Regions from separate parts of the Paenibacillus sp. MAHUQ-45 genome, predicted to be linked through region 2. Evidence: riboswitches for the same ligand, from Rfam matches in the RefSeq annotation. Region 2 holds a riboswitch; each other region holds the start of a gene.
What was found. Region 2 has a riboswitch for cyclic di-AMP ahead of AC3Y23_RS28610 (C40 family peptidase). Riboswitches for the same ligand answer to the same signal wherever they lie in the genome.
Positions count from the first base shown of each region.

Region 1 (9,842 bases), on a different contig from region 2:
CCCTGTTGGTATACGGCACTAGCCGCGGTTCCCGTGTTAATAACAGAGTTGGTCGTTTTGCCGAAAATGATGCCGGGACCGCCGCTGGCCAGAATTACGGCATCGGCCGGGAAGGTCTCGATTTCCATCGTCTTCAGATTCTGAGCGCTGATCCCGCGGCAGACGCCGTCGTTATCAATAATGGCCGAGAGGAATTCCCAATTCTCGCTCTTGGTGACCAGACCCTCCGCCTCCCAGCGGCGAACCTGCTCGTCAAGTGCGTACAGCAGTTGCTGTCCTGTTGTCGCTCCGGCAAAAGCCGTCCGGTGGCGCTTCGTGCCGCCGAACCGGCGGAAATCGAGCAAGCCTTCCGGCGTACGGTTGAACATAACGCCCATCCGGTCCATCAAGTGAATAATGCCGGGCGCCGCTTCGCACATCGCCTTGACTGGCGGCTGGTTCGCCAAGAAGTCTCCGCCGTAGACCGTATCGTCAAAATGCTCCCAAGGCGAGTCTCCCTCGCCCTTCGTGTTCACGGCACCATTAATGCCGCCTTGGGCACAGACAGAGTGTGATCTTTTGACAGGGACAAGCGAGAATAGATGAACATGCGCTCCGGATTCAGCTGCCTTGATGGTCGCCATCAAGCCGGCCAGACCACCGCCCACGATAATGATGTCTGCTGTTGCCATGATAAGTTCACTCCTAACTGTTTTGTCAGCATATGCCGCATCGATCAGCTTCGTACAACACCGATTTCAAAAGCATACGCTTACCGAAAATATGAATAATCTACTTTTAATTTAGATGAAGGTCTTCAATGATTGCAGAGCAGCCGCAGCCGTCTGGAACTCACTGTCACGGAAAGTGACCAGCGATACCAGGAACATAACCGTTACGATCACGAACAGCCCCAGGCAGATCACGGAAGATACGCGCTGCGAGCGCGGCCCGACGGTAATACCCCAGCTGATCAGGAACGACCACAGCCCGTTGGCAAAGTGGAAGGACGACGCCACGATTGCGATGATGTAGAATGTAAGCAGCAGCGGCTGGGTCACAATATTGTGCATCAATCCGCCAAGCTCCTCATGCTTCACATTGCCGAGTGTCACCTGGAAGCGGGTCTCGAACACATGCCAGACGATAAAGATAAACGTGATAACCCCTGTGACCCGCTGCAAGGTATATCGCCAGTTGCGTTCCAGCTTAAAACGGTTCAGGTTCGGCTTCGACTGGTAAGCGATGTACAGACCGTATACCCCGTGATACAGCAACGGAAGCCATATACCGAACAATTCCAGGAAGAAGACTAGCGGCAGGCTGTTCAGCCACAGCACACTGTCTGTGAAACCGGAAGCGCCACCCTCAACTGCGGAGAAATTCGTCAGCATGTGCTCAAGGAAAAAGCCCCCGAGCGGGATAACGCCGAGCAAGGAATGAATCTTTCTGGAATAAAATCCTCTCATACTGGTGTGTCCCCTTTCCAATTAAAACAGCGTTTTCATTAATGAGCATTTACCGCCGGGACTACTTCTTGAAACAGCTGCATGATTACATGAAAAAAGGATATTTCCCGATTTGCAAGCCGCTATCCCTTGTGTTCCCGGACTTTGATTATTTATTCACAAACTGTGAATATCTTGTGTCACTTTTCATGTTACTCTTTTTTGTCTTATAAGGGAATTGCAATATAATTATTAATCGTTATACAATTAGTGCATAAGAATGTCTTTTATGTGATAATGATTATCATTTACAATGTACTTTTTCCTTTTAGTTCCTGAAAATACTGGCTATCTATGATTCAACCTTTTATCGTTCTATGCTTTTTATCACTTCTTATACCGGCAGAATAAGGCACAATCCTGACAGAGTCATACCTTGTATTATTACGGGAGGAAGACACTATGTTTGACGATCTGGATATATTCGCGGCAGTGGTGGAGCATTCCAGCCTGAACCGGGCCTCACGCCAGCTTAACCTGTCACAGCCTGCCCTTTCCCGCAAAATCTCCAAGCTGGAGGAAAGGCTGGGGGTGCCTTTGTTCAGCCGTTATGGCAAGCGCCTGGAGCTTACTGAGGTTGGCCGGCTGGCTTACACCTATGCACTGGAACAGCGGCAGCAGCGTTCCAAATTTATGGAGGCGCTATCAAAGTTCAAAGAAGGCGAACCTCAGCTTGTTACGCTAGGGGCCAGTCTGACGACACTGCAGACCACACTGCCACCGCTGGTCAACACCTACATGGAGAAGTATCCCGCTGCTGAGCTGAAGCTGATCACCGGCAAAACGCATGAGATTGTCTCCTCGGTCAGCGAGGGCAAGTGTGATGTAGGAATTATCGCTTCCTCCATTCAGGAGCCGGGGCTGCGCTGCATTCCACTCTTCGAGGATCAGCTCCGCCTGGTGGTCTCCAGTCAGCATCCCCTCACGCTGCTGCCCAAGCTGAGCATGGACCATCTCTCACGTCTGCCGATGATCCTGTTCTCCAAGGGAACCTGGTATCGCCGCCTGACCGACGATCTGTTCCAGCGCTGCGGCATTGATCCCGATGTGCGCATGGAGATCGATTCCTTCGAGGCTATCGTCCGGCTGCTGCCGACGGCCAAAACCGCGGCGCTCCTGCCCAAATCATATCTGCGTCCCGAGCTGCTGAATGGCAGCGGGCTCGTCTCGCTGCATATCAAGGAGCTGGAGCAGACCCAGCGGACCACCTGTCTGATCTACCGGGATGGCGGTGGGCTCAGTGGTGCTGCCCGGTCACTGGTGCAAGTGACGAAAGAAGTGTTCCTGCCAAAGCTGGCCGATTAAGAAGAGACCTTAAAAAACCCGCCTGCGGCTTGTCCGCAGGCGGGTTTTATCATAACAATCATTACAGGTTAACAGCTTCTTCCTCGAATTGGTCAATGCCCTCATTGGAACCGATGACGACCATAATGTCACCTTCATGCAAGGAATCCAGCGCAGTCGGAGCGACGATAATCCCGCTCTCCCTGTTGATGGCAATGATGCTGCACCCGTATTTGGCGCGGGTATTGAGCTGGGACAGACTCTTGCCGTCCATACAGGATGGCACATTCATCTCGACAATTTTATAATCCTTGGATATTTCGATATAATCCAGCAGATTGGGCGTCACCAACTGGTGGGCCACCCGAACTCCCATATCCCGCTCCGGGAAAATCACCCGGTCCACGCCCAGTTTGCTCAAGGCACGTCCATGAAGAATAGATATGGCCTTGGCGACCACCTGCTTAACGCCAAGCTCCTTCAACAGAATGGCAGTCAGAATACTGCGCTCCATATTATCGCCAATAGCTACAATCCCGCAGTCGAAATTCCTAACACCCAGTGAACGCAAAATCCCCTCGTCCGTGGCATCCGCCATCACCGCATGGGTGAGCTTGTCGCTCATTTCCTCCACCCGTTCTTCCAGATGGTCCACTCCGAGCACCTCATAGCCCATATCCATCAGCTCAAGCGCCAGACTTGAACCGAAACGTCCCAGCCCAATTACTACAAATTGCTGTGGTTTCATCTCCCGTTAACTCCTTATCCAATAATCATTTTGCCTTCCGGATATTGATACAATGGTTTACCTTGTTTTGGGCCGAGTGCATAGGCCAGCGTCAATAGTCCCAGCCTGCCGGCGAACATGGTGAGGCAGATGAGAATTTTGCCAACCAGCGACAGCTCCGGAGTCAACCCCATGCTCAGCCCCACGGTCGCGAAAGCCGATGTCGTCTCGAACAGAATCTCCAGAAAGTCCCGTTCCTCGGTCGTCGAGAGCACCATGGATACAGAGACAATCAGCAGCAGAGCGAGCAAAGTAATGGTCAGTGCTTTGAACACCCGCTCCTGCGCCAGCCGGTAACGGAAGAATACAATATCCTCACGCCCGCGCAGCATGGAGATTACAGCGCCGATCATGATCGTGAAGGTCGTTGTTTTGATCCCGCCCCCAGTAGAACCGGGAGAAGCACCGATGAACATCAGAATTACGATGAAAAATTGCGAAGCCTGGCGCAACCCGGAAATATCCAGCGTATTCGCCCCGGCCGTACGCGGTGTGACCGACTGGAAGAATGCAGCCAGTATTTTACCGCCAATATTCAAGGAGCCCATGCTCCGGGGATTCGTAAATTCAAACACAAAAATGACGAGCGTCCCTGCCAGTATCAGCGCTGCAGTTGTAGACAGTACCACCTTGCTATGCAGCGACAGCCTGCGCTTGCGCCGATAATCAATAAGATCAGCGAGTACGATAAACCCAAGGCCACCGGTGACAATCAGGAACATCACAATCAGATTCACTACAGGATCATTGACATAGCCCATCAGGCTGCGGTAATGCCCGAACAGGTCAAAACCTGCATTGTTGAACATGGAAATAGAATGGAATAGTCCAAAATAAATCGCCTTGCCGAGCGGCATATCAAACGCCCAGCGTATCGACAGCAGCAGCGCTGCGCTCCCCTCGATCATGAGTGAATAGATCAGCACCCGGCGGATGAGCCGTACGATCCCTTCCATTGAGCTCTGATTCATGGCCTCCTGCAGGATGAGCCGATCGCGCAGCGAGATTTTCCGCTTTAAGACCAAAGCAAAGAGTGTTGCCATCGTCATGAAGCCCAGGCCACCAACCTGAATCAGGATCATAATAACGGTCTGTCCGAAAAGGGAGAAATACGTGCCAGTGTCCACAACTGCTAGACCCGTAACACAGGTAGCGGAAGTTGCTGTAAACAGCGCATCTATAAAGTTCAATGAATGTCCACTCCGGCTGGCAGCCGGAAGCATCAGCAGCAGTGTGCCAATCAGGATAATCGCTGCAAAACCGAGCACCAGCGTCTGGGGTGGAGAAAGCTTAAAAATGGTGAAACGGTTCAACTTAGGGAATGGCGGGGCCAAATCCTCACCTCTCACTATATAAATTGACGGTGTATTCCGTTAGATGCCAAACAAAAAAAGCACTGGAACACCAATGCCTCTCCCCTTGGTCCCTGCAGTGTTCTGAAGCCTACGAGGTTAGCTGACGGATTCGGGCGACTGCAGACTGCCCTATTCGTTCCCGGAACGAAATTCACCCCTGAAGATTGGCAGGCAAACCTACGTCTGCTTGCGCCTTTCTCTTCTTATGGTTCCCCCGTTTTCAATTGAAATTCGGCTTATATCTAATTGCATTCAAATTATATACGTTCTGTCCTGACATCACAAAGACACTATTAAGTATATTTGGATAAAATAATGTCTTAAAGAGAGACCGCGAATGCAGGGGACCCAGTTCTCATTCCTTTTCCGTGACTTGCCTGTAATTGCATCGTTTTTCACGGTTTCAAGGATATATAGAACTTTTAATCCTTGAAATTGTATGGTGAGGAATGATACACTACACACAACAAGTGTATGACCCATACCCATACACATTTTTTTAGGGGGAAGACATGGAAGAATCTTTGGAGCTGCTACCGCAGCAATTTCATATCAATCCCTCGCGTCCCATTTATGAACAATTCGTCGAAGCCATCCGAGGCCGGATTGTTACCGGACTTATCCCACCTGGCTCGCGTCTGCCATCTGTGAGGGATTTGGCAGCCGATCGGAGCGTGAATCCGACTACAGCTGCAAGAACCTATCAGGAGCTGGAGCGGATGGGCCTGATCGTCACCTATCGTGGACAGGGTACCTTTGTTACGAGAGATGAGGTCATCATCGAGGAGGCCCGCAAAGATATGATCCTGGAGGCCGTGCGGCAATTTAAAGCTGTGGGTGCCAGCCTGGGGCTGACAGCAGAGCAGATGCTACAATTTGATAAGGAGGAATCTTGATGCGTACGAATAACGATATTTCATCACTGCCAGAATACCCGGCAGCCGTCCAATGTCAGAACCTAACGCTTCGCGTGAGGAAAAAGACACTTTTGGACGACGTAAGCTTTCATATTCCCCGGGGTAGTATCACGGGACTGCTTGGCCCCAACGGTGCGGGCAAGTCTACCTTATTACGCCTGATTACTGGACTCGCTGCACCAGACTCCGGCTCCGTGAAGATCTTCGGTGAACCTGCTGGGGTAGAGCGTCTAGGACAGTTATCCCTGTTGCCGGATCGCAGCAATCTGCCCGGCTGGCTGACCGTACAACGCTGGCTCCACTTTGCCGAAGGTATTTATCCCGATTGGGACAATGTGAAGGCAGAGCAGCTAATGGGGCAGCTCTCCGTCAAGAGAGAATCCCGCATCTCGACCTTGTCACGCGGGGAAGAAGCCCGGCTGCAGCTGCTGACCTGCCTGTCCCGCAAAGCTCCGCTAGTTATACTCGATGAACCCTTCACTGGTGTGGACCTCATTTCCAGAGAGGAAATTGCATCCACAGTTGTGCGAGAGATGGCTGATGGTGAGCGTACCTTTTTGATTGCTACACATGATATCCGGGAGATGGAGCTGCTGTTTGATCGTCTAATCTTGATCGGTGGCGGACGGATTCATGGTATTGAGGATGTAGAGCAGCTTCGCCAGTCTGGTCTTTCCGTTGAATCACGTTACAGGGAAGTGTTCGCATGACAGCGCTTAGAGCGTTAACAGACCTGGAGTACAGTCGCTATAATCCTTTTAAATGGGGCCGAAAATCTTTTTGGGGAATCACTGTAGCTCTATTTATTCTGCTCGTAAGCATCGGATGGTATCTCTTTCATAGTAGACAACCTTCTCTGCAGGCTCCGTTTACAGCAGGCACCATTTTTATAGTAGGAATCATCATGTATCTTTCTGCAGTCGACATGCTGTTGTTCACAGCTCATGGCAGCCGGGAGTGGATTCTGAATTTCCCACACCCTCGGAAGCTACTGCTGTATGCCAAGGCGATAAGCCTGTTTAGACATGGACTGTATCTCGGTTCCATCGTTATCACCTCTAATATCGGACTGTATGTGCTCTTCAGCCTGACGGGACACTATGGGTACTTTCCGTTTAAAGATCTTGTCCTAACATTAGTCGCTCATGCACTGTTTACGGCCTCCATCCTTCCGCTCGCCATTGTATGCGGACTGCTGGCAGGAACCATTCTTATGGGCTGGAAACTGCTGCTGCTCATCCCCTTTTCATTATTATGGCTGTCGCCGTTGATGGCTTTGGCTACGTACTTAAATTCTGCTGCTTTGAACGGTGCGCAATTACAGTCCCTGAAACCGTCCTATATACTGCTGTATTCGCTAGGTATTCTGCTGATTGGCTGGCCTCTAAGCTATATGCTGATCCAATGGATTGCTAAGGCTGGTCTCGAAAGAATGAGTGAGATCCGCTACAATTTCTTGGCAGTACAGCTTCCGGTTGTTAAAGAGCAGAACACCGTGAAGTCGTACCGGTATTCTTCCGGATTCCGGGCACTGTATCAACTGGAGCGCAGCCGTCTGCAACATTTTGAAGCATTAATACCCATTAAAGTGATCAAGGGAGTTGTTCTTGCTGGATCTTTTATCTTGTTCTACCTGTTTCCAAGAGACGATCAGTTTGTAATCACTCTGACCAAGCTGCAATTTATCGTGCCTGTAGTGGCAGCTTCCGTATGGCTCATGTGCAAGAGTGGGGTGGAACACAAGCAACTAAATTGGCGACTCTCTTTTCCACAACCCAGACTTCTGCTTATGGCCTCCAATATCGCCGCAACAATGGTCACCGTCCTTCGAATCCATCTGATGATGGGCATAGCAACTCTAGCCGGAATTGGAGCATCTCTCGCAGGGGGTAGAATACATCTTGCTGATGTGACGAATTATCTGCATTGGTTCGCATATATCGTCTTGACGTCAACACTGTTGCTCACCCTGTCTCTCTGTCTGCTGCAAATCAGCTACTATCTAATGAAATCAAGAATATTGAGTGCTCTCCTCTTTCCACTGTATCTGATCATTGCGCTTCAACAAACGATTGTAAATAATACCCTGATCCCGGAAAATGTACAGCTCGGACAGTCGCCGGATTGGCAGCTGCTTGGCTGGGTAACCTTGATCGGATTACCGCTTGCCATAGCCTGCCTCCCTGTCGGGGCCAAATATCTTCACCTGGTTATAGCTCAACGTAATGAGACGGCTGTACAGAAGAAACTTTAAAATCATAAAAACAGGTCCCTTTGCGTAAGAATACTTGTTAGAAGATTGTAGACAAGCAAAATAATCTGATTGCCCTCATTTATACAGTATTGCAAGTAATGCCATAGTACACGAGTTCAACCAAAAGGAGGCGTTATATGAATCCCGTCGGCCAGCCCCTTAAGCAGCGTCCTCTCTCCAAAGGGCTTATTATTTCGGGCATCATAGGCATTGCCCTGTTCATTATGTTCCAAGTGTTTCCTTCCCTACTCGGGGGTGTACCTGAAGGAAGTACCGCAGTAATCAGTAAAGACGTAGCCAAGAGTAACGCCGCAGTATTCGCGGCACAGAAGCTAGGTTATACCGTCACGGATGGAGAATGGAATATCACCTACGAATCCGACTCTTCCTTCTTCGGCTATATGTCCCGGGAGAAGCTGCTGGAGGACTATAGCAAAAAGAAACTGGACCAGCATTATCCTTACGATGTGTACCATGCGGCCTTCACACCCGCAGGTCAGAATGGTGCTCTTCTGACCGTGAATCTCAACATGTATACCGGGCAGGCTGTCAGCTTTGCCCGTGGGGCAGCCGTCACTGGCGGCACTTCTCGAACCCGGCCTCAATCCATTGCCGCGAGCGAGGAAGCGGCGCCACTGTCCTTGGCCCAGAAGGAACAGCTAGCTCGTCCCTGGCTTAAGGAATGGGGCGTCAATCCTGCCAAGCTACAAATTGAGCCTAATAGCAGCGGCAGTTCCGGACTGACGTACACGGACAGCTCAGTCACTGTAGGAGAATCACGCCTGCAGTATCAATTTACTTTTGACGGAGGGGATGTCTCCTCCTTCAAGCCTGGATTTGCAGCACCAAGCTGGCATACCTCGTACGTGGACAGCCAGAAGTCGCTTGCTACGAAGCTGACCTTGTACGGCTATGGCCTACCGACCATCGCCCTGGGCGTGCTGGCCCTAATCTACAGCATTCTGAAGCGGAGTCATACCTCCTTCAAGCGCGGCCTCTTCCTCAGCACCGTTCATTTTCTGATCATGATGGCCACCACGTACAACATGCTACCGGAGACCTCAGGGGATAATGTCGAGGCACGGGTTACAGCCATTGTGATGTTCGTGATTTATGCGCTGTACAGCCTGCTGATGTCTTGCCTTCTCTACTTCTCACTAGTCGGCGGAGACGGCCTCTGGCGTAAAGAAGAAGGGATGAACCCGTGGCCTCGTGCCAAAGAGCCGGGATACGGCAAATATGTGCTGGACAGCATTCGTGCTGGGTACGTCTGGGCCTTTATCCTGCTTGGGGTACAAACACTAATGTTCATCCTCCTGTCGCTCACCCTGCATAATTGGTCGACCACCGATGCCAGCCAGTCACCTTATAATATGAGGTACGCTTGGCTGCTGCCGGTCGTAGCCTGGCTGGCGGGTCTGTCTGAGGAGGCCGTATACCGTCTGTTCGGGATCCGCATGCTGAAGAAAATCGTACGCAGCACGTTGGTCGCCAGCCTGATCACAACCCTCATCTGGGCTTTCGGGCATACGCTGTACCCGATCTATCCGATCTCCTCGCGCCCGATTGAGCTAACTGTAATCGGACTGCTGTTCAGCTACATTTTCCTGCGCTACGGCTTTATCGCCGTCATGTTCAGCCATGTCGTGTTTGACAGCATTCTAATGGGCGTGACGCTGATCTTCATGAAGGAGAGTGTCAATATGTGGGCAGGCGTCTTTGCCATCGTGATGCCCCTCCTGGTGGCTTATATCGTCT
Region 1 covers NZ_JBYUPV010000006.1:145,920-155,761, reverse strand. The annotation lists gene sdhA (succinate dehydrogenase flavoprotein subunit) at 1-671, opposite strand, end outside; gene AC3Y23_RS15170 (succinate dehydrogenase cytochrome b558 subunit) at 783-1,448, opposite strand; gene AC3Y23_RS15165 (LysR family transcriptional regulator) at 1,890-2,792, shown strand; gene AC3Y23_RS15160 (potassium channel family protein) at 2,854-3,519, opposite strand; gene AC3Y23_RS15155 (TrkH family potassium uptake protein) at 3,534-4,871, opposite strand; cyclic di-AMP (ydaO/yuaA leader) riboswitch at 4,983-5,160, opposite strand; gene AC3Y23_RS15150 (GntR family transcriptional regulator) at 5,426-5,809, shown strand; gene AC3Y23_RS15145 (ABC transporter ATP-binding protein) at 5,809-6,540, shown strand; gene AC3Y23_RS15140 (hypothetical protein) at 6,537-8,084, shown strand; gene AC3Y23_RS15135 (CPBP family intramembrane glutamic endopeptidase) at 8,222-9,842, shown strand, end outside.
Region 1: linked by a shared signal. The riboswitch ahead of AC3Y23_RS15155 (TrkH family potassium uptake protein) and the one ahead of AC3Y23_RS28610 (C40 family peptidase) in region 2 are both predicted to bind cyclic di-AMP.

Region 2 (9,842 bases):
CCGATCCACACTGAGATCCCAGTTGGAGGAATAGCTGGTGTTGGAAATCGGGATATTGTCCGTGTGTCCCTGAACAACTACATCGTAGTCGGGGAATTGCTGCAGCATCGTTGAGATGGACTTGGCCAGCTGCCTCGATTCATCCTTGACTACGGCCTGTCCGGAAGCGAACAGGGCATTGTCACTGATGGTAATCATCAGCTGGGACTGGTTCAGCTTGGTGCTGAGCAGATCGGTCAGTCCATTGTTCTTGATATATTGATCGAACTGCTTCTTGAGCTTCTCGAGGTCTTCCTGTTCCTTCTGGCGCAGCTTGGCCATTTCTGCTTCTCCCGTGTTCTTGGAGACGACATTGTTCATCTTCTCGCTCTTTCCCTGGTCCAGATTACTCTCGGAAGGTGTTGCTGCCCGTTCTGTCAGCACGCCGGTTCCGCCGTTCAGAACGGAACTAAAGGCTTGGGCCATTTCTTCGAACTTTCTGGCATCGGTAGCGCTCATGGCATACATAACGAGGAACAAGGCGACAAGCAGGGTCATGAGGTCAGAATACGGCAGCAGCCAAGATTCGTCGGCATGCTCCTCATGTTCCTCGTGTCTAGTCTTTTTGCTCACTCGAACCTTCCTCCTTATCCAGCAGCTTGGCGCGTTCCGTAGGCGTCAGGAAGACTGCCAGTTTTTGATTTATCGCAATCGTGGAGACCCCGGATTGAATGGACAGTAGACCTTCTACCATCATTAGGCGGACATCCATCTCTTGCTTGGAGAGCCGCTTGAGCTTGTTGGCAATCGGGTGCCACAGCACGTATCCTGTGAAAATACCCAATACGGTAGCGATAAATGCTCCGCCGATAGCGTGGGCGAGCTTTTCCATCTCAGTCATGTCCGCAAGTGCAGCGATAAGTCCGATTACGGCTCCGAGTACCCCCAGCGTAGGCGCGTACATACCAGCCTGGGAGAAGATCAGTGCACCGGCTTTATGACGATCTTCAGTAGCACGGATATCCTCCATAAGTACATCGCGAACGAATTCCTGATCGTTACCATCGATAATCATCCGCATGCCGTTCCGGAGGAAACCATCCTCTATTTCATCAACCTTGGACTCCAGAGCCAGCAGGCCTTCACGGCGTGTGATGGATGCCCAGTCCATAAATGTAGTAATTAGTTCCGCTTTGCTGACCAGTTTCTTTTTAACAAAGATCATTTTAAACAAGCTTGGTACCTTTTTGATTTCTGAAAATGGAAAAGCCATAAAGATTGAAGCGGCGGTACCCAATAAAATAATTAAGTAAGCAGCGGGAGTGGCCAAACTCTGGATGGGAGCGCCCTTCAGCACCATCCCGAAAAGAACAGAGACCAGACCAAAGACTAGACCGATTATTGTTGAGATTTCCATTATGCACCTCGTCCATGAGATTTAAGAAGTGATCCGACGTAGCCGCGTTAATCATCCTTGAAGCGCGGCGGGGCATCTTAACCCAAACGGAATAACTTATATTCTTATTTATCGACATCATTCCCTTTTTTGTGAAGTCATTTTTTCGGCTATAATGGAGAAGGTAAGTTATTATTCATCAGTGAAGAAAACGGAGTGATACACATGGGCGTTAAACATGGCAGAGATTATGCAGAAATCCTGAACGATTTGACCGAAGCAGTCGGGCGTATTACCGACGGATTTTTATTTTTTGAAATGGACCCGGAGGAATGGCAGGAGCTGCCACAGGAGTCGAAGCTTGAGGTATGGGAAGCGCTTGCTGAGGATCTGTTCTATGCACTTGGCAATGAACCGGTCATTGAGGTGGGAAGCGGGGTTGTGATCTACGACAAGGATACACACCGGATCAACGTTTTGCTCGGCGAAGAGGACTTGGCTTCTGTTGTCCTCGTTTAATAGGAATCTAGCAGAGCGGAATTTGCCGCAGTCTGCCGCCCGTGGTAAAATTGACGGAGCGAAGTACTATTTACCGGGATTGAAGAATACAATTAAACCGAAAATTGTCTTTATCCTGGCACATCCCTTGGACCTCAGAAGCTAAGGGATGTTTTATTTAAACAAGCAAAGAGACAAGGCGATCGGAACTTTGCTACTAATTAAGTAAGGGAGGTAACAATGTGCTGCTTACAGAGGAAGAATTGATCGAGCAGATCGGCAAGCTGGAAGGCTGGAAGCTGGTGAAAAACACGATTACGCGCAAATATATGTTCAGCGATTATATGAAGGGCATAGCCTTTGTCGATGCGGTGGCTGCCATTGCTGAGGCTTTTGACCACCATCCACATATTACAATTGATTATAAAGCGGTCACGCTTCGCCTGACGACACATGATGAGGGCGGAATTACGCCACTGGACATTCGTGGTGCACAGGAGTTTAACGAGGCCTTTGAGAAGGCGCGCTAGCCTGTCGTGTAGTCTTTTGAGATAACATTGTATAAGAAGGCTCATAAATGCGAAAAAAGCCCGTGCAGCAGGATGTAAATCCCGGCACGGGCGTATTTGTGTAGTCTCTCAAGGGAGTTTTACTTCTTCTCAGCCAGCCATGTGGCCACGTTCGCAATCTCCTCCGGCGCCAGCTTTTCCTTGAAGGAAGGCATTTGGCCCCGTCCTTTGGTCACTATACTGTAAATCCCGGCAGCGTCATGCTGGCCACCTTCATTCTTCAAGCTGGGTCCTACCCCGCCTTGAAGCTGATCGCCATGGCAGGTGATACAATTGGCTTTCACAGTCGCTTCTGCCTTGGCGGCATCAAGCTGAATTTCAGGCATAGTAGGTTTGTTCTGTTCCGCGACCTCTTCTTTACCTGGAAGTGTGAACATTAGAACTACCGCAAAGGCACAGGCGGCAAAAAACAATCCGCTCATGATCCATTTTTGCATCCCCAATCGTCCCTTCTATGTAAGCTGCTTCCTACATTATAGCGGAAGGTGAAGCGTTATCATAGCATTTGTGGCAAAAAAATGAACGACTAAGCGATACTTGCCTAAAGTTCCTGTAACAGAGCATCATTTCTCATAGACCATACAATAAAATGGTTTACTTCCAGTAGGTGTCATTCGTTCATAAGTGTCTGTAATGGTAAAGCCGCTTTTTTGATAAGTACGAATGGCTCGCTGATTCCAGGTCAGCACCTCCAGATCAACCTCCCGCTCAGGATAGCGCCGAACTGCAGCCTGGACAATGGCCCGGACAAAGTATTGGCCCATTCCGTGACCACAGAGCTCTGGACGCATACCGACCCCCAGGCGTACCACACCTTCCATTGGGAACAGCTGTGCGAAGCCACAGAGATCGCCCTCATCGTTAAGTACAGACACATATTGCTGGCTTCGCAGCTGTGGATCGCCAAACTCAATACCAAGCTCCTCCATCTGCTTCCAAGGCATCCAGCCATATATATTGTAAGGAGGCTCATAGCTCCAGTGGCAGATGTCTTCGGCATGACTGGTCTCCATCGGTACCACATGGAATGTAACAGGTGAATGAATCATAGGGTCGTGAGACCTCCTTTCCATAGGGCAATGCTCTATAATTTAATTATATACAAAAGTCATAAGATCAGGCGCAGGAAGTCAGGAATTTGTTGTTTGATGAATTTCAGAAGGGGTAATGAAGAGTAACAGAGATGACAAAAAAGCCCTTCTCCAGATTTCAGTGAAATCGGGAAAAGGACTTACGTATGACTTATAAATTATTGTACATCGTCAAAATCTTGAGAGTCCGTGGCAAGCGCCTGATAAGCATCTGTGCTCATAATGCGTTTGGCACCCACATAACGACTAACATAATAGCTCTCACTCAGTGAGCTGATTGTTACACCGCGAGAGGATGAAGCATGGGCAAATTTGCCTTCGCCGACATAAACGCCAACGTGGGAAATGCCTTTACCACTAGTATTGAAGAATACCAGGTCGCCTGCTCTCAGTTCGTCACGGGACACCGTGGAGCCCATCTGATATTGGGAACCGGATTGGTGTGGCAGGTCAATGCCGATCTTGTTGAAGACATACATTGTAAAACCGGAGCAATCAAATCCGCTTGTAGATGTGCCACCAGATACGTACTTGGTACCAATAGCCTTGTCAATCACCTTATCCATCTTGGAATCGGCGAAAGCGCTTCCTGCTCCAACAGCTGTAAGCATCATAGAAAAGCCTAGTACTGCCGCTGCCAATTTCTTCTTCAAAAGTGTAAACCCCTTCCAATGCCTACGAGGTTAGCTTAAGGGTTCGGTTGAAGGTCCCCTATGACCCCTCTCTGAACAGGAGGTCAATTCACCCAAAGTGGTTCCCCCGTTTCCCTAATAGTTAGGGAACTCGGCATATACTGTTGATTAGAATTAGACTGCTATATGAATACATGACAAAACCTTATAAAAAGGTGACTCAATAATTACAAAAATGTTACTAAAAACTCACTGCGCTAATTGTAACAAACACAGCGTCGCTTGGCAATCATTTATAGCATATTTGTGCGCAAAAAATGTGATTTTAAGAGCGGATTCTCCCTAGTAACGCTAAAAATAGAGAACAAAACAAAATTTCCATAATTTATTGAGTTTTTTGGCGTAAAGATGATTCATCTGCTCTCTAAAGGTGTATACGTATACTATAAAATAGGAAAAACCCGGAAATCGATGATGATAACCATCAAGACTCCGGGCATAGCATAGATATGAAGTTAAATGGAATGTTCGTAGTACAGAGGTTAGTTTAGTCGTAGGCAACCGATTTATAAGCAGTTGTGCTCATGACTCGTTTGGCACCGATGTAGCGATCAGCCCAGTATTTCTGACTCAGTGAGCTAATAATGACACCGTGTGAAGACGATGATTGAGCAAATTTACCATTGCCGACGAAGATGCCTACATGAGATACACCGTTGCCAAGTGTGTTGAAGAATACGAGGTCTCCGGGCCGCATTTGACTGCGAGAGACGGAGGTACCTGCGTTATATTGCGATTGGGATGTGCGCGGCAACGAAATGCCGATGCTTTTGTATACATATGTAGTGAATCCAGAACAATCAAATCCGGCTGTGCTTGTCCCTCCAGTTTTATAGGAGGTTCCGAGGGTTTTTGTGATGACCGTGTCCATTTTGGAATCTGCTGAAGCACTGTTGGTTCCGATTCCGATGGCGAGGGCCAGGCCCAGTGTGGCTGTAACAATGATTTTCTTAAAATTCTGTCTGTTCAAAAGATGTACTCCTTCCAAGGCCTGCGAGGTTAGCTTAAGGGTTCGGTAGAAGGTCCCCTATGATCCCTCTCTTACGAGATCAATTCACCCAAAATATGGTTCCCCCACTTCCCGGTGCAAGGAATTCGGCGTTTTATGCACCCAAAGTGACGTATCGACATGATATAAACGAAGTTATTAAGAAATGCCTGCAAAAGATTACAAAGTTGTTACTAGTAGTACAGAAGCCATTGTATCAAACCCGTAACCATTTTGCAAATCGCGCTGCTGAGGATGACCAAAAAGAGTCGCCGCTCCTGTTTAACCAGGAACAGTGACTCTTCTAAATATGCCCTAAGGGGCGGAATTATTATGGAAATGCTTTACTTCTCCATAGGTCATATTGGGCCGCAATGCCCCACAATTTGAACAGTGTAGACGGGAGTGGAAGGAGTTGGCGGATTAGGAGTGCAGGTAGGCCTGGGAAGTAAATAATCCCTAAGACGTAGATCACCAAGAGCAGCAGACTGCCTGCTCCCAGCACGAGCGATACCCCAATTGCGGTGAGGAAGCACCGCAGGGCGATCAGCAGGGAGGAGAACATACCGGTCCCGGCCGTATAGCCGAATTGCATGTACAAGAGCAGCAAGCGGATAACGTATACGTAGGCGAACCAAGCCAGAACATAGGGAATGCCGTTCAGTAGCACCTTATAATCCATTAAAGACGAGAGCAGCAGTGTATATATCTTGGGTGCGAACCAGTAGACAGGCAGGAGGGAGAGTAACCACTCTACCAGGCTGAAGATCAGCACAGACAGACCATGCTTTTTCATGCCGGGAAAAAAGAACAGGCCGCGTTCTCCTGAGCGCTCCTGATGCAACTCATGCAGTAGACCCGCCCGGATCAACGGGGAAATGAGCAGTCGCAGCACGGTCAACCCCAATAACAGCCACAACCAGCGCTGTATAGCAGGGTCGGAGGTAAGGCTATGCTGGCCCTCGATGTAGAATAGCAGTCGGCCCATTCCGCTGCCTCCCGCGTTGTGGTCGGGGTAGCGCAGGAGGACTGATACTACGGCCTCCCGTACGAAACCATATATAAAATAGCCCCAGAGTAGCCGGTAGATGAATAGCAGGATCAGAATATAAGTTTGCTCCTTCATACTTTGCCAGCCGCGAATAATTGATGTTTTCAAGCCCATTCACCTCACCAGACCAGAGTTCCAAGCACAGTTTCAAGCAGTTTCGACAATGTTAGCGTCCAGCGGGAGAGGGTATCCGGCTTGATCTCCGCCAGCCTGAAATTGTTGATATGTTTGTTCTCCAGCAGCAGGGTGTGCTGGGGATCGATCTCTGCCGACAGTAGCGGGGAGCTGGAGAATAACTGGAACGATGTATTCTTTTTGCTCCCATTCCAGACTCGCTCCACGGTGTGGCCATCAGAGAAGGTAAATCTAATGGGGACATTAGCGTAGTGACTGCCCCTGTTGCTTACCTTTACGATGGATTCGTAGCCTTGGCCGGTGCCAGTATTTTCTTTGGTGTGCATCTGGATGTCGTCTATCGAGAAGTCAGGGGCTCCACCGTCGTAGATGTAAAGATCGAAATAGCTTTGCCATGATTTCTTGGTCACGTTCTCTACAACCTTTTGAAAGTCACGGGTAGAGGGATGACGGAACCGGTACTTATTCGCATAGGTGGACAGGATGGTATCCATAGTTTTAGTACCGACCTGCCGTTCGATGTCTTTCAGTACCAATTTGCCGCGGATGTACACATTTTGTGTGTAAGAGTCTGCTCCGCTGTATCTCCAGGTTTCCAGTGTGAGGGCCTCCGGAGAGGTTACCAGGCTGGCCTGAATGGGCAGATTGGCCATTACACCATACTCTTGCTCCATAAGGCGGTCTTCAGCATAGGAGGTGAAGCTCTCGTCCAGCCAGGCTTCCTCAAACTCGTTGCTGGCCATCATGCCATAGAAATATTGATGACCTATCTCGTGAACGACTGTTCGTTCCAATGAGGTGTCTGGAGAGGCCTCGGAAGCGCCGAAGGCCGTAATCAGTGTCGGATATTCCATTCCCCCAGCCCCGTTGGCGCCCTTGGGCGGAACTACTATTGAAAGAGTGGAATAAGGATATGGCCCGTACCATTTACTGAAGGCGCTTAGAGCAGCCTTAGCAGCTTGGAAATAACGCTCCTTAAGATCTTTATGCAGTGGATCCAGATATAGCTTGATTCGCACGCCGGGAACCTCTGGTGTGGAGAAGGCCTCTTCGGCAACCACAAAATCAGGGGAGGCAGCCCAGGCAAAATCATGAACGTCGTCAGCGTAGAATTGGTAAATTTTCTGATTCTGCTTCAATTTAGCGGTCTTCACCGGGAATCCGGTGGCAGCGACGGTATATTCGGGAGGCACAGTTATCGTCACATTGTATATGCCAAAATCACTGTAGAATTCCGATGTCCCGTGGTATTGGTGCAGATTCCAGCCTTCCTGGCCCACTCCGCGGGTTCCGGCGGGCTCATAGGCACTAATCTTGGGAAACCATTGCCCGGCCATAACGAAGTCCCCTGAGATCCCCATCCGGGCGAATACTTTGGGCAGCTTGACCTCAAATTGCAGTCGGAGGGTCACACTTTCCCCTCCGTTCACAGGTTCAGGCAGATGTACTTTCATCAATGTGCGATCATTAATATTACCGTCATCGGGCTGAACATACTGCACTCTTTGGATGAGAGATGTACCCTCTGTGGTTCGTAGATCCGTTAGGGTCATGCTGCCGAATCCGTTATCGGGCATCTTGTCGCCTCGCAGCTCACCACCGGATTCTTTCATAAAAGTCGTATTGCGGGATTCAAAGGCATTGGGGTAGAGATGAAAATACAGATCGCTCACCGGCTTGCGGCCGGGATGGTTCCAGGTTACTGTCTCCGCGCCTTTTAATGTGCCTGTCGCCGGATCAAGCTTCACGTCGATATGGTACTCGGCGACTCTTTGGCTCAGCGGCTCTGACACAGGAACGGGTGCGGGTGCGTTCTCCGGGAATGTCTGCTGTGCGGTGCCATTGCCGGGCGAGGCTGCCAGGGACTTGGCCGCTTTTTGGGCAGACATGTCTGCCAAGGCAGGGCTTGCACCCGGGTAGCCCCACAAGCTCCCGCCCAGCAGCGTTAGGGCGGCCAGGGCCAGAATGCTGATTTTGGTTCGAAATGTCGGTGGCTTCATACTGTGATTCCCTCCCGTTGACAAGCATCTACGGGATGTATATGTTTGCAATCGCCGGATTATTAGCTAAAATTAAATTATTCGTAAGAGGAAGGACGTGCATCTGTGGATAACACGAAACCGGAAGGCAAGAAACAGATTGCCTTGAATATTGTCAACGCGAAGAGTAAACATAAAGGGTTTGGTGCGGGTTCAATTGATCTGAACAATGTGTCTCCCGTCATTATTGATAACGGCGAAGCAATCATTGATATCGGGGCTATGCACGCCAAGAGCAAGGTGGAGAAGGGCATTAAGTTCTCCATGAACCGTGAGGATGTCCCGAACGGCAGACAGGTATGGGTAGTATGGGTGGCTGTAGATCGGACACCTGAGGGTCAGCACTATGCCGGAATTACAGCTTGTGAGATGTGGATTGATACCGAAGCCCGCCGCGGGTGGAAGATTTTAGCGGATCATGTGAACAAACTCGATTCTGCGCTAAAACGGAAAGTTATCGTGGAAGGGCTTGGCGATTCGGAAAAGACGGCGCTGAAATCACTGCTTATTTCGCATAATGAAGAGTGGTGGGAAGCTTCGAGGGAAGAGTTAAAGGTGGCACTGTCGTAATAACCTTCAGAGTGTTGCTGGATCGATCCTCTACCAAGCGGACATCGCAGCAAAAGGCTGCATCTCCTGTACTATCGGGGATGCAGCCTTTTTAGTATTACATAAATGTTAATAGAGAGAAGTGCAGCGAATCAGGCACATCTAATGACGTGGATTCCTTTCGATACAGCCGATCAGCCGATCTTGGATTGCCGCGGAGTATTAAGCTTGCGCTTGAGTTGGCTCACCCGCGCTTGGCTGATCCCCAAAATCTCGGCAAGCTCCTTCTGATTGGCGAATGGATGCTCTTCGATGGCCCGCTCCAGTCGCTGTGTCATCTCTTCCGTCTTCTTCCGTTTCACACTGCTGCCAGGATCGACGGTAGCCTGAGGAAGGAGCGGAGAAGGTTCTGGCTCCTGCGGAAGACGCTCCGGGTCACCGAGTTCTTTCAGGCAACTGTTGCAGATGAATTGATCTTTATAATAGCTCACTTGGTCCAAACTTCTGCAAAAGGTGCATTCTGTGGAGGTGTACTTTCTAAGTACAATAACATCCTCATTCATAATAAAAAATTCGATAGGATCCCCAATGTCGATATTGCGTGTCATGCGGATTTCCACGGGGACCACAATTCTCCCCAGACTGTCCAAATTCCGAATCATACCCGTATCTTTCATACCATGTCCCTCATTCACATGTTTAGATTTGGCGTTTCTTTTATTATAACAGAAATGTAAATTATTAGAATAGGGGGAGCGTATACGTGAAGTGAACCTGCCGGTTGTCGTCGTAAGACATCCAAGCAAAGGACAACGTATTGCCGGAACGTCCGGTGTACTCGAGCCGGTCACCGGG
Region 2 covers NZ_JBYUPV010000024.1:12,579-22,420, forward strand. The annotation lists gene motB (flagellar motor protein MotB) at 1-612, opposite strand, end outside; gene motA (flagellar motor stator protein MotA) at 596-1,396, opposite strand; gene AC3Y23_RS28590 (hypothetical protein) at 1,601-1,894, shown strand; gene AC3Y23_RS28595 (4a-hydroxytetrahydrobiopterin dehydratase) at 2,116-2,403, shown strand; gene AC3Y23_RS28600 (c-type cytochrome) at 2,523-2,879, opposite strand; gene AC3Y23_RS28605 (GNAT family N-acetyltransferase) at 3,006-3,491, opposite strand; gene AC3Y23_RS28610 (C40 family peptidase) at 3,692-4,186, opposite strand; cyclic di-AMP (ydaO/yuaA leader) riboswitch at 4,191-4,332, opposite strand; gene AC3Y23_RS28615 (C40 family peptidase) at 4,713-5,195, opposite strand; cyclic di-AMP (ydaO/yuaA leader) riboswitch at 5,199-5,336, opposite strand; gene AC3Y23_RS28620 (hypothetical protein) at 5,545-6,372, opposite strand; gene AC3Y23_RS28625 (M1 family metallopeptidase) at 6,384-8,399, opposite strand; gene AC3Y23_RS28630 (YwhD family protein) at 8,505-9,008, shown strand; gene AC3Y23_RS28635 (AbrB/MazE/SpoVT family DNA-binding domain-containing protein) at 9,182-9,664, opposite strand; gene AC3Y23_RS28640 (copper amine oxidase N-terminal domain-containing protein) at 9,729-9,842, opposite strand, start outside.

Region 3 (9,842 bases), on a different contig from region 2:
ATTGCCTGACGACCACCTCTTTCCTTGTCCATTATACATCATTTTACATTCGATGTCAAAGTAAATAAATAATTATAAATTATGCCAAAAGGGATGTCAATGGATTTTTTTCGGGGGAAAGATCGGCTGTAATCAATGCCTTGTTATCGGTAATAAGCATTATCCTGAATTGTCCTTATGAGGAGTGTGTCCCGTTCCCGGCAGATTATGAGCGGCAGACCCTTTTTTTCTAAAAAAGAAAGAACCGGGCTTCCGCCCGGCTCTCCTCTGTTACGTATATAGCCGCTAAAACGGCTCTCTCTTCCTCTGAGGCGTGTGACACGTGTTAAACCACCGAAGGGGTGACCTTCAGTGCAGAGAGGTTCTGCAAGCGTGGCATCCCGACGCGGAAGCTGCCGCGTGTCTCAATGCCGCCCACACCCTGATAGCCGCTAATGGTGTTGCTCAGCACGTCGTTCAGGTTAACCGTGTCCCGGACGGAGGTGAATGACGCTTTGGCTGCCACATAGACAGGGTCCAGCGCGTGAATCAGAATCCGTCCCGGCGAGCTAGCGAAGTTGGCTCCTGCACCCAGCAGCGCCTCAAAATGTGATTGGCAAGCGCCCGCAATGATAGTGAGCGAGTCGAAATTCCGTTCATACTCCCGGGCCACCCGAACTGCGGCCACGAAATTCTGTGAATTTTTGTAGCTGTTCAGGTTATAGAGATCATAAGTATGCTGCTGCTTAAGCACCCCATCATGCCCGGTAATCACCACAATATCGGGACGGACACGGGGCAGTAGCCGGTAGAGTGTATCGGCCATGGAGGACTCATGTACATGATGGCCCTCGGCAGGAATCCGCAATTGCTCATACAAGCTAAGGCTTTTATTCAAATAGGATGCATCCCCGTCCAAATGCAGCACTTTGCCTGGCACTTCAAAATAAGCCGATTCTGTAGAGGATTGATTCCACAGCCCGCCCGTACCGTTTCCACTGTGCTGTGTTTGGTCCTGACGGTCCTTGTGCAGCTGCGTCAACGATTCTTTTGCCTTTATCTGCGCTCGCTGTCCCAGCTCTGTGATCCGGGTAGGAGGCACCTGTACCAAGTCGTCCAGTGGGGAATCCGCCAGCAGACGGAATTCTGTCCCCTTGATAACGGCTCCGGTCTGTACGATGCGCTCTACTCGAAAAGTCACGTCACCGCCATAAGATTTGCGAACGACCAAGTCTCCTGAATTCATCAAAACACCACCTTTACCCCATCGTATGGGCAAAGGCCGCGGTTGGTTCATATTCCGGCGTGTTTTTAAATATCTGCCCCCAATTAAGGATGGCAACCGTTTCTATTTAGCTCAAACGACGCCTGCGGCTAAGAGAACTCCGCTGAGCCGGGCATATTCCTCCAGGCTCAGTGTCTCTCCGCGTCTGGTCGGCTCGATTCCCGCTTCGCTCAGCAGCGCCTCTAGACGCTCACGCCCCTCTCCTGGGAAGAAACGGGTCTTGAGGTTATTGGCGATCGTCTTGCGCCGCTGGGTAAAGGAGGCCTGTACCACGTCGAAGAAGTGCTTCTCATCGGCAACCTCTACCGGCGGACGCTCCCGTACCTTCAGCCGGATTACTGCCGACTCAACATTCGGCTGCGGAATGAATACGGTGTGCGGCACAATGCAGACCAGTTCTGGCTCACTGTAATACTGCACGGCAATACTAAGACTGCCATACTCTTTGCCGCCTGGGGAAGCTGCCATCCGTTCGGCAACCTCCTTCTGGATCATGACAACGATGTTATCGAGCGGCAGCTTCTCTTCCAGCAGCTTCATAAGGATCGGGGTCGTAACATAGTAAGGCAAGTTAGCAACTACGCTCACTCGATCTACGGAGGCGAAGTCCTCCTTGAACAGCTGCTGCAGATCCACCTTTAGCACATCATCATTGCGAACCTTCACATTAGGGTACGGAGACAGTACATCCTTCAGAATCGGGATTAACCGTCTATCGATTTCCACCGCTGTTACAGCACCGGCGGTTTGTGCCAGGCGCTCTGTCAACGCGCCGATTCCAGGACCGATCTCCAATGCACCAGCGGTGTCATCCAATTCAGCGGCATTTACAATTTTATCGAGAATATTCTGATCAATCAGAAAGTTCTGGCCCAGACTCTTTTTGAATGAGAACCCGTACCGCTGAATGATTTCCTTTGTCCGTTTAGGGGTTGAAACGCTCTCTTTGCCAGTCATGAAGATATGCCTCCCTGTTCAATTTGGGCGAGGGCTCCGGCAAACTCCTCCCGCGTAATGCCAAACATTGCAAGCCGCTTGAAGAGCTGCTTACCATTGCAGTACCCAATACCGAGCAGATTGCCAAGAGCCATCCGCCGCTCTGCGGCCCGGGGATGCACAAGCATCCCTGCCGCCATCAGGTCATCCAGCCCGATCAGGGCTGGTGCGCCCTCAAAGGACGTATGTACATGCGCCAGGGCGTGGCGGATTGCCTCCGGTGTAGCATTTTCCACGCCAATATCGCCTTTACGGGTCGCATCTTTCTCGGGAATGAAGGCATGCTTGCAGCCCGGCACCTTGCTTGAGACGATCTTGCGGATACGCTCTCCCGCGTGGTCCGGATCGGTTAGGATAATGACGCCCCTCCGTTCCATGGCGAGCGCTATTTTGGCAATCACCTTCTTGTCCACTGCGGAGCCGCCAGTCTCGATGGTATCAGCCTGTACCGCCCGCTTGATGGCTATCGTGTCGCTCTTGCCTTCGACAACGATCACTTCCTTAATCATAATGTTTACTCCTTCTCGTAAACACAAAAAGAAGAGGATTCGCTCCCCTTCTTTTTGGCTAAAGAATGTATAAGTGATGAGCGGTAGCTCTGCGATCATTTCATGAGCACAAGTTATTCTTAACTGCTACCCTCACTATAGCTGATTCAATGCAATTTTGCAAAAGCTCAAACTTAGTTAAGCTCCGGTTTTACAGGTCCAATCACATACACTGTACGCGACTTACGTCCGAAATTACGGGCATGGCTCAGTGAATCGTAGTAGACGTCCACCTTATTGCCTTTGATAGCGCCACCAGTATCTTCTGCACGGCGGAAGCCCAGGCCTTCGATATACACCCACCAACCGATCGGAATTACACTAGGGTCCACTGCAATCGTACGTCCTTCCGTTACGCGTGTGCCGGAGGCGGTACGGGTTCCAATACCGGGTTCTTCCGAAGAGTAAGCGGTCATCGACATGTTCTTAATTAATTTCTTGTATTCAAAATTGACACCTGATTTAGTGACGGTGTTGGTGCTCTTGGCACTGGTTTTAGTTGAAATAGAAGCATTGGCAGCTTTGGAATTAGCTGTTTTGGAAGTTGTTGTTGTTTGGGCCACTGTAACAGGTTTTGGGAGAGGCTTTGTGCCAACGGCGATAATCTTGTCTTTGGTCACCGTCTGTACTTCCTTCCCAACCATACGCATGGAAGCCAGTTCACCATCTTGATAGATCTTTTCGATGTGCTGGATCATGACGCCTGGTGCGCCCGCCTGTGCCACTCTGACTGTTCCCTTGGTAAGGGAGGGGTCTGCCGTCTTAATAACTCGATATGGCAAGTTCGTTGTCCGCTGTACAGTTTGTTTGTTGATGCGAACAATCTTGATATCCATATTGGCAGAGATGGTGGTATCTAGCGAAGGGAAAATCTTATCATGGCCTTCGAGGGCAATACCCAGCTTCTTGATGGCCTGACCGATTGTTTTCTCGGTCGTATAAAAAATCTTTTTTGCACCATCCGCAGTAAGGCTGAATGGCTGTGCACGGTTAATCACGACACGGTCGCCGTCTTTTATTTCATCACTAAGGCCTATAGATAGTTGATCATGCGGCTGCAGCGAAATTTGCTCTTTTGCTAGTGCATCACTGAGAATCGCTTCACGCGTTTCCAGAGACTGAATTTTCCCGTCTATTACTAAAGTGATCTGCTTGCTGCTTTGACCGTGTACGTACAGCAGAATGATCAGCGTGATCAAAATCGATAACACGCCGGCAAGTGAAAGTACGCGAAAATTCACTTGTTCCCACCGTAAAGCGTAAGACCTGCTGGATGATTGCGAATCATGGGATACTTCTGGTTGGAATACGCCCACTCTCTCCATCCTCCTTACATAGCCCCGTCGTCAGCTGTATACCAAGATGTCTGTAATCATTCGGACGAAACTATTCGAGATTGTCACAGGACACGCTATTTGCAATACCTTTGCGTCTCCTGCTCATGGATCGCCTGCCCGGCATAGTGCTCCCCCCACATCTGTTATATAACAGTATGCAGGGTACATTCGCATTATTCAAAATAAAAGAAGCCTAAAAAGAGTTCTATGAGGACTCTTTCGTGGCTTCTCCGATGTCAGAATACGCGGCTTATGCACGAGGTTTCCTCTCTTACTTTCGCCTACGGGGTTAGCTGTCGGGTTCGGACGAAAGAGAGACGCCCTATCTTGGGTCACCCGCTCACGGCGGTTGCCCTTAAATTCACCCCAAAGACCACGTAAAGAAATCAACTAGTGTCTGCGGCAATCTGAGCTGTACTTGATGTACTCTGCATGCGGCAAACAATATTGGTTCCCCCGTTCTCCATACAGAAGACTCAGCGAGACGATCCATGATAGCGTGAACTGTCACTATAACAACAGCTCACTGCACTGAAAAGATGATATCCTGTTTTGATGCATGTTGTAAAGGACGATTCAACCACGTTTACGCAAATATAAGGTTAAAATATTGTAATATTCGGTGGTTTTTTTGTTAAAAAAGTTTAATACATCGGCTATCCTCTATTTTTCACCGTGTTTTCTCCCGATTTCACTCAATGCCAAATCGTTCCAGCGCGTTCGCATACGTAATTTCAGCCAATTCCTCCCAAGTAATCCCTTTAATTTCTGCTGCAGCTTCTGCCACCAACTTGACATGAGCACTCTCATTTCGCTTCCCACGGAAGGGGTGTGGTGTCAGATATGGGGAGTCCGTCTCGATCAATAAACGGTCCAGCGGCGTCTGCGCCAGCACCTCTTTGGGAACCCTTGCATTCTTGAACGTTATCGGTCCTCCGAAGGATAAATGGAACCCCAAATCCAGGCACATTTTCGCTGTTTCCCAGCTACCCGAGAAGGAATGCATTACACCGCCAACCTCGTTAGCCTTCTCCTCGCGGAGAATTCGCACTACATCCTCATGGGCATCCCGATTATGAATACAGATAGGCATTTTCAGCTCACGGGCCAGTCCAATCTGCTTGCGGAAGACCTCGTGTTGCACGTCCTTAGGAGAGGTATCCCAGTAATAATCAAGGCCGATTTCACCAATGGCGACTACCTTCTTGTGACTGCACAGCGAGGCGATCCAATCCAGGTCTCCCTCTTTCATGTCGATGGCATCCACAGGATGCCATCCCACTGCTGCATAAATATAATCATACGCTTCCGCGAGCTGCATTGTGGTTGGAATCGTCTCCCGATTGAATCCGATATTGATCATTTTGCTTACACCGGCCTCCACCGCACGGGCAATCATCTGTTCGCGGTCCTCGTCGAATTGCGGAGCATCCAGATGGGTATGTGTGTCGAATAAGTACATGTACTGTTGTCCTCCCGGTCTTGATTTCTATATCTATCGATAACTATTCAGTCATTATTTGGCGAATATTTCAGCAATGGAATCAGGCAGTTTTGAAAGCGCCTTATTCAGCCTGTCTTGAGGAAAATACAGGTGATATCTTCCACGGTGAATACCGCTGATGGAACGTACAATATCAGAAACCTCCGAGATCTCTCGCAGCCGATCCTGCCGATCAAGCAGTAATATTTGGTTGCTGTCAAAACTGTCTCCCGGACGGAAAACGTCATATGGAAGATCTGTCGGAAAATCAATTTCCAGATCGTATTCGGGGTTTAGCCCCGCTTCGGCAAAGCTACGGCGGATTTCGTCAATCGTCTCCGTATCGAGACTCTCCATCTCCACATATTTATACAGTTTACGATGAATAAACCGGCTGCACAAGTCGCTCAGCAGTCCATCCTCTTCCTGCGTCCATTGCATGAAGGCCGTTTGGACCAGCGCCTCATCAAGCAGTAAATATTGTTCTACTGTCACTTCTCCCTGAAGCAGGTCACCCAGCGGATTGATCATGAATTTAAACTCATACCCCTTTAAATACAGATCTTTAGCCCGGCGGAAAATCTGCCGTAAAATAATTTCGGAGCTGCGTGTTACTGGATGAAAGTATATCTGCCAGTACATTTGATACCGCGACATCAAATAATCCTCTATCGCATGCATTCCTGATTCCTTAACTACAACTCTTCCATTATAGGGACGAAGCACCCTTAGAATCCGATCAATGTCAATCGTGCCATAGTTCACACCAGTGTAATAAGCATCGCGCAGCAGATAATCCATCCGATCTGCATCTAGCGGGCTGGACACCAAATTCACAACAATTTCATGTTCATAGGTTTTAGCAATAACTGAGGCGACTTTCTGAGGAAAGTCTTCCTCTACATCTCGCAGAATATCGGTAATTTCTGTGTTCTCTAGAATGATCCGGCACGTCCAGTCTTCATGATTCATCTCAAAAGCTTCTTCTATAGAATGAGAGAACGGCCCATGCCCCAAATCATGCAGCAGAGCCGCACACAGCGTGAGCATTCGTTCCTCCGGAATCCACCCTTTATATCCGCTTCGTTCGAACTGGGAAATAATCCGACGTGTAATTTCATAGACACCAAGAGAATGCGAGAATCGGCTGTGTTCTGCACCATGAAAGGTCAGATAAGAGGTACCTAGCTGGCGAATCCGGCGCAAGCGCTGGAACTCCTTAGTATTAATCAAACGCCAGATGATTAAATCCTGCACGTGAATGTAATTGTGAACCGGATCCTTGAAAACCTTCTCTTCTGTGAGCGGCTGCTTCATGAGATCAACTCCTTCATCTAATTTTAATTAGTCATTTCGAGCTTGACGGTATATAATGGTTAATAATGTCGCACTTTGTCGAATTATGACACATATTGAGTTGTTTAATCGACAATATTTATCCTTGTAATTTTTGGGTAGTTTTGCTTGAAACCTAACAACACTATACATTTTCTTAAAATTACCCTAAAATTCGCTAGAAAAAAGGTTGACTGTTTTGGGAATCGTTGGTATTATGGATATCATAAAACAGTGAACAATGTCGAATAATGACGCTTTTGATATTTGAAAGGGGCAACGATGGCTATGATGAAATCAACAGGAATTGTAAGAAAAGTAGACGAACTGGGACGGGTTGTTATTCCAATTGAATTACGCCGTACGCTCGGCATTGGTGAAAAGGATGCGCTCGAAATTTACGTGGACGGTGAGCGGATCATGCTTAAAAAATATGAGCCTGCCTGCATCTTCTGTGGCAATGCCGAGAACGTAACTTATTTCAAAGGAAAAATTGTTTGTCATGAATGCATTTCTACTATCCCTACCCCTGTGACAAACTAAAACAAATAGTATATAATAAGAATAAATCAAATTGTTAATTCTAACCTTTTTATATCTCCTTGGCCCTCCGTGTATGCGGGGGGTACTTTTTTTGTGGGGGCACCCTCCCAAACCCTCCCTGCAGGGAGGGCCCCAAAGGGCTGCCAGCCCTCTGGACACCTGGAAGGGTACACCCGCGGAACGTTCGACAATCGCGGACGGAAGCAGGTGGTAGTGGTAGGCCCGGCCCTTCTGGCCTCGTCATGCGGCGCGGGCGGTTGAGCTGCATCGTGCGGATTGCGGCGGCTCTCCCTGCGGGAATCGCCTTACGTCTGTGTCAGTGTGACGTCTAACACCGAGACTGCTACAATCTACGGGAATGGATCGCTCTCCCTTCGGGAATCGCTAGCGTCGACGGTAGTCGTCCTTTTAGGGCGGGCCGGTGAGCTACGGCGTGCGGACTGCGGCGGCTCTCCCTCCGGGAATTGCCTTACTTCGGCACGCGGAGCTACTTTTAGATCCGGGCGTGCTACAAACAACGGGGATCGATCGCTCTCCCTACGGGAATCGCTAGCATCGACGGTAGTCGTCCTTTTAGGGCGGGCCGGTGAGCTACGGCGTGCGGACTGCGGCGGCTCTCCCTGCGGGAATCGCTGGCGTTAGCGGTGGTCCTTACTTTCCAAAATAAACGCTAAGTGTTTTCTCAATATTGCCTCAACATTATTAAACATCATCAACCTTGTCCAATTAATACATTTTAATCCATATAAATGAATTATTTAGTGCGAACTTAAAAACCTAACATCTTGGATGGGTGAAACCCTTGTGCAAAGGATACAACTTGGTGAGCCTTGAATGTCTCGTGTGTCCTGGATAGCTTGGGTAACTATTCGTAAGCGATCATTCTTACGTTCAGCAAATAGAGGCGCTTTAACCTCGATTAAATAGGGGGCGGCATTCCCCCCACGCCCACACCTACTGGAATATTCGACTGATCCCACGTTTGAACTTAAAGAAAATTTTATATAACAGGAAAATATACTTTTAGTTTCTAAATTACAACTTAATTATTCTAAATAAAGGGAACTCATTCTGTTAGAAATCCTCTTTTCCCGCGATGATATAGCCATCTTTCAGGATACGTGTTACCTGAATCTGTGAATTCCTTAGGGCAAAGAGTTCTTTTGTGCCTAAGGATACAGCGAAGGACATTATTGGACGTTGGAGTTACGTTGTGTTTTAAATACGTTGGGTTTTAAATGCGTTCTATATAACGATTACCTTCTATTCCCGCTCCAGCAGCGCGTTATAAATATCTCGTTTGGCGACGCCGCGGTCGGAAGCGGCTTTTTTCATAGCTTCTTTGCGGGGGATGTCGTTGGCCTCGTAGTGGGCTACGTGTTCTTCAATGCTTAGCTCACGCCACCAAGCGGAATCGGCAGCAGCTGCCTCTTCTTTACTCTCGCCCTCAACGACGATGACATATTCCCCAAGGGGAGGATGCTCGGCTAGCCAAGCGCCGCACTCTTCAATCGTTCCGCGCAGGAACTCCTCATAACGCTTAGTCAGCTCGCGAGCCAGAACAACACGACGGTTACCGAACGCCTCCTGCAAATGCTCCAAGGTCTTAAGTACCCGATGCGGGGACTCATAGAACAATAATGTTCCCTGAGCAGAACGCAGAGGAGTTAAGACAGCACGAATGTCTTTACGTTCCCGAGGAAGGAATCCGGCGAAAGTGAAGGTTGTCGTCGGCAAACCGGAAGCGATCAATGCGGATAACGCAGCGTTCGCGCCCGGCACTGGAATGACCGGGATACCATGGCTAATAGCAAGCGCAACAAGGTCAGAACCCGGGTCAGAAATAGCCGGCAGACCGGCATCACTGACAAGCGCCAAATTTTTACCTTCTATTATATAGCGGATCAGCTCCGGCCCACTCGCCGCCTTATTATGCTCGTGATAGCTGAACAGCATGGATGGGGTAATCTCAAAATGGCTCAGCAGCTTTCGCGTATTTCGTGTATCCTCAGCGGCGATAATGTCGCACTCCTGGAGGGTGCGCACAGCACGATAAGTCATATCCTCCAGGTTACCGATCGGTGTAGCCACAAGATAAAGAGAACCGCTCCCCTCTGGACGTCCTCCATCGTTATTTTTTTGAAAACTGCTTTGGCAAGATATTGTCATGATCTACCCTCTCCGGCTCCAAAATAGATGTCCATAATCTCCGGACAATATTGATTGTTCTCATCGTAAACGATCAGCGGCGGCTGCAAACGCACCTCGGGCTTGCCGTCACGCGCTGCTTCGATTAATACCATGTTAGCCTCAAGATGTGCTCGCGGGTGTACAAA
Region 3 covers NZ_JBYUPV010000022.1:45,235-55,076, forward strand. The annotation lists gene veg (biofilm formation stimulator Veg) at 1-2, opposite strand, end outside; gene yabG (sporulation peptidase YabG) at 326-1,225, opposite strand; gene rsmA (16S rRNA (adenine(1518)-N(6)/adenine(1519)-N(6))-dimethyltransferase RsmA) at 1,337-2,221, opposite strand; gene rnmV (ribonuclease M5) at 2,218-2,769, opposite strand; gene AC3Y23_RS28245 (resuscitation-promoting factor) at 2,943-4,124, opposite strand; cyclic di-AMP (ydaO/yuaA leader) riboswitch at 4,409-4,637, opposite strand; gene AC3Y23_RS28250 (TatD family hydrolase) at 4,837-5,607, opposite strand; gene AC3Y23_RS28255 (HD domain-containing protein) at 5,662-6,945, opposite strand; gene AC3Y23_RS28260 (AbrB/MazE/SpoVT family DNA-binding domain-containing protein) at 7,252-7,506, shown strand; gene AC3Y23_RS28265 (hypothetical protein) at 7,828-8,148, shown strand; gene rsmI (16S rRNA (cytidine(1402)-2'-O)-methyltransferase) at 8,770-9,675, opposite strand; gene AC3Y23_RS28275 (tRNA1(Val) (adenine(37)-N6)-methyltransferase) at 9,672-9,842, opposite strand, start outside.
Region 3: linked by a shared signal. The riboswitch ahead of AC3Y23_RS28245 (resuscitation-promoting factor) and the one ahead of AC3Y23_RS28610 (C40 family peptidase) in region 2 are both predicted to bind cyclic di-AMP.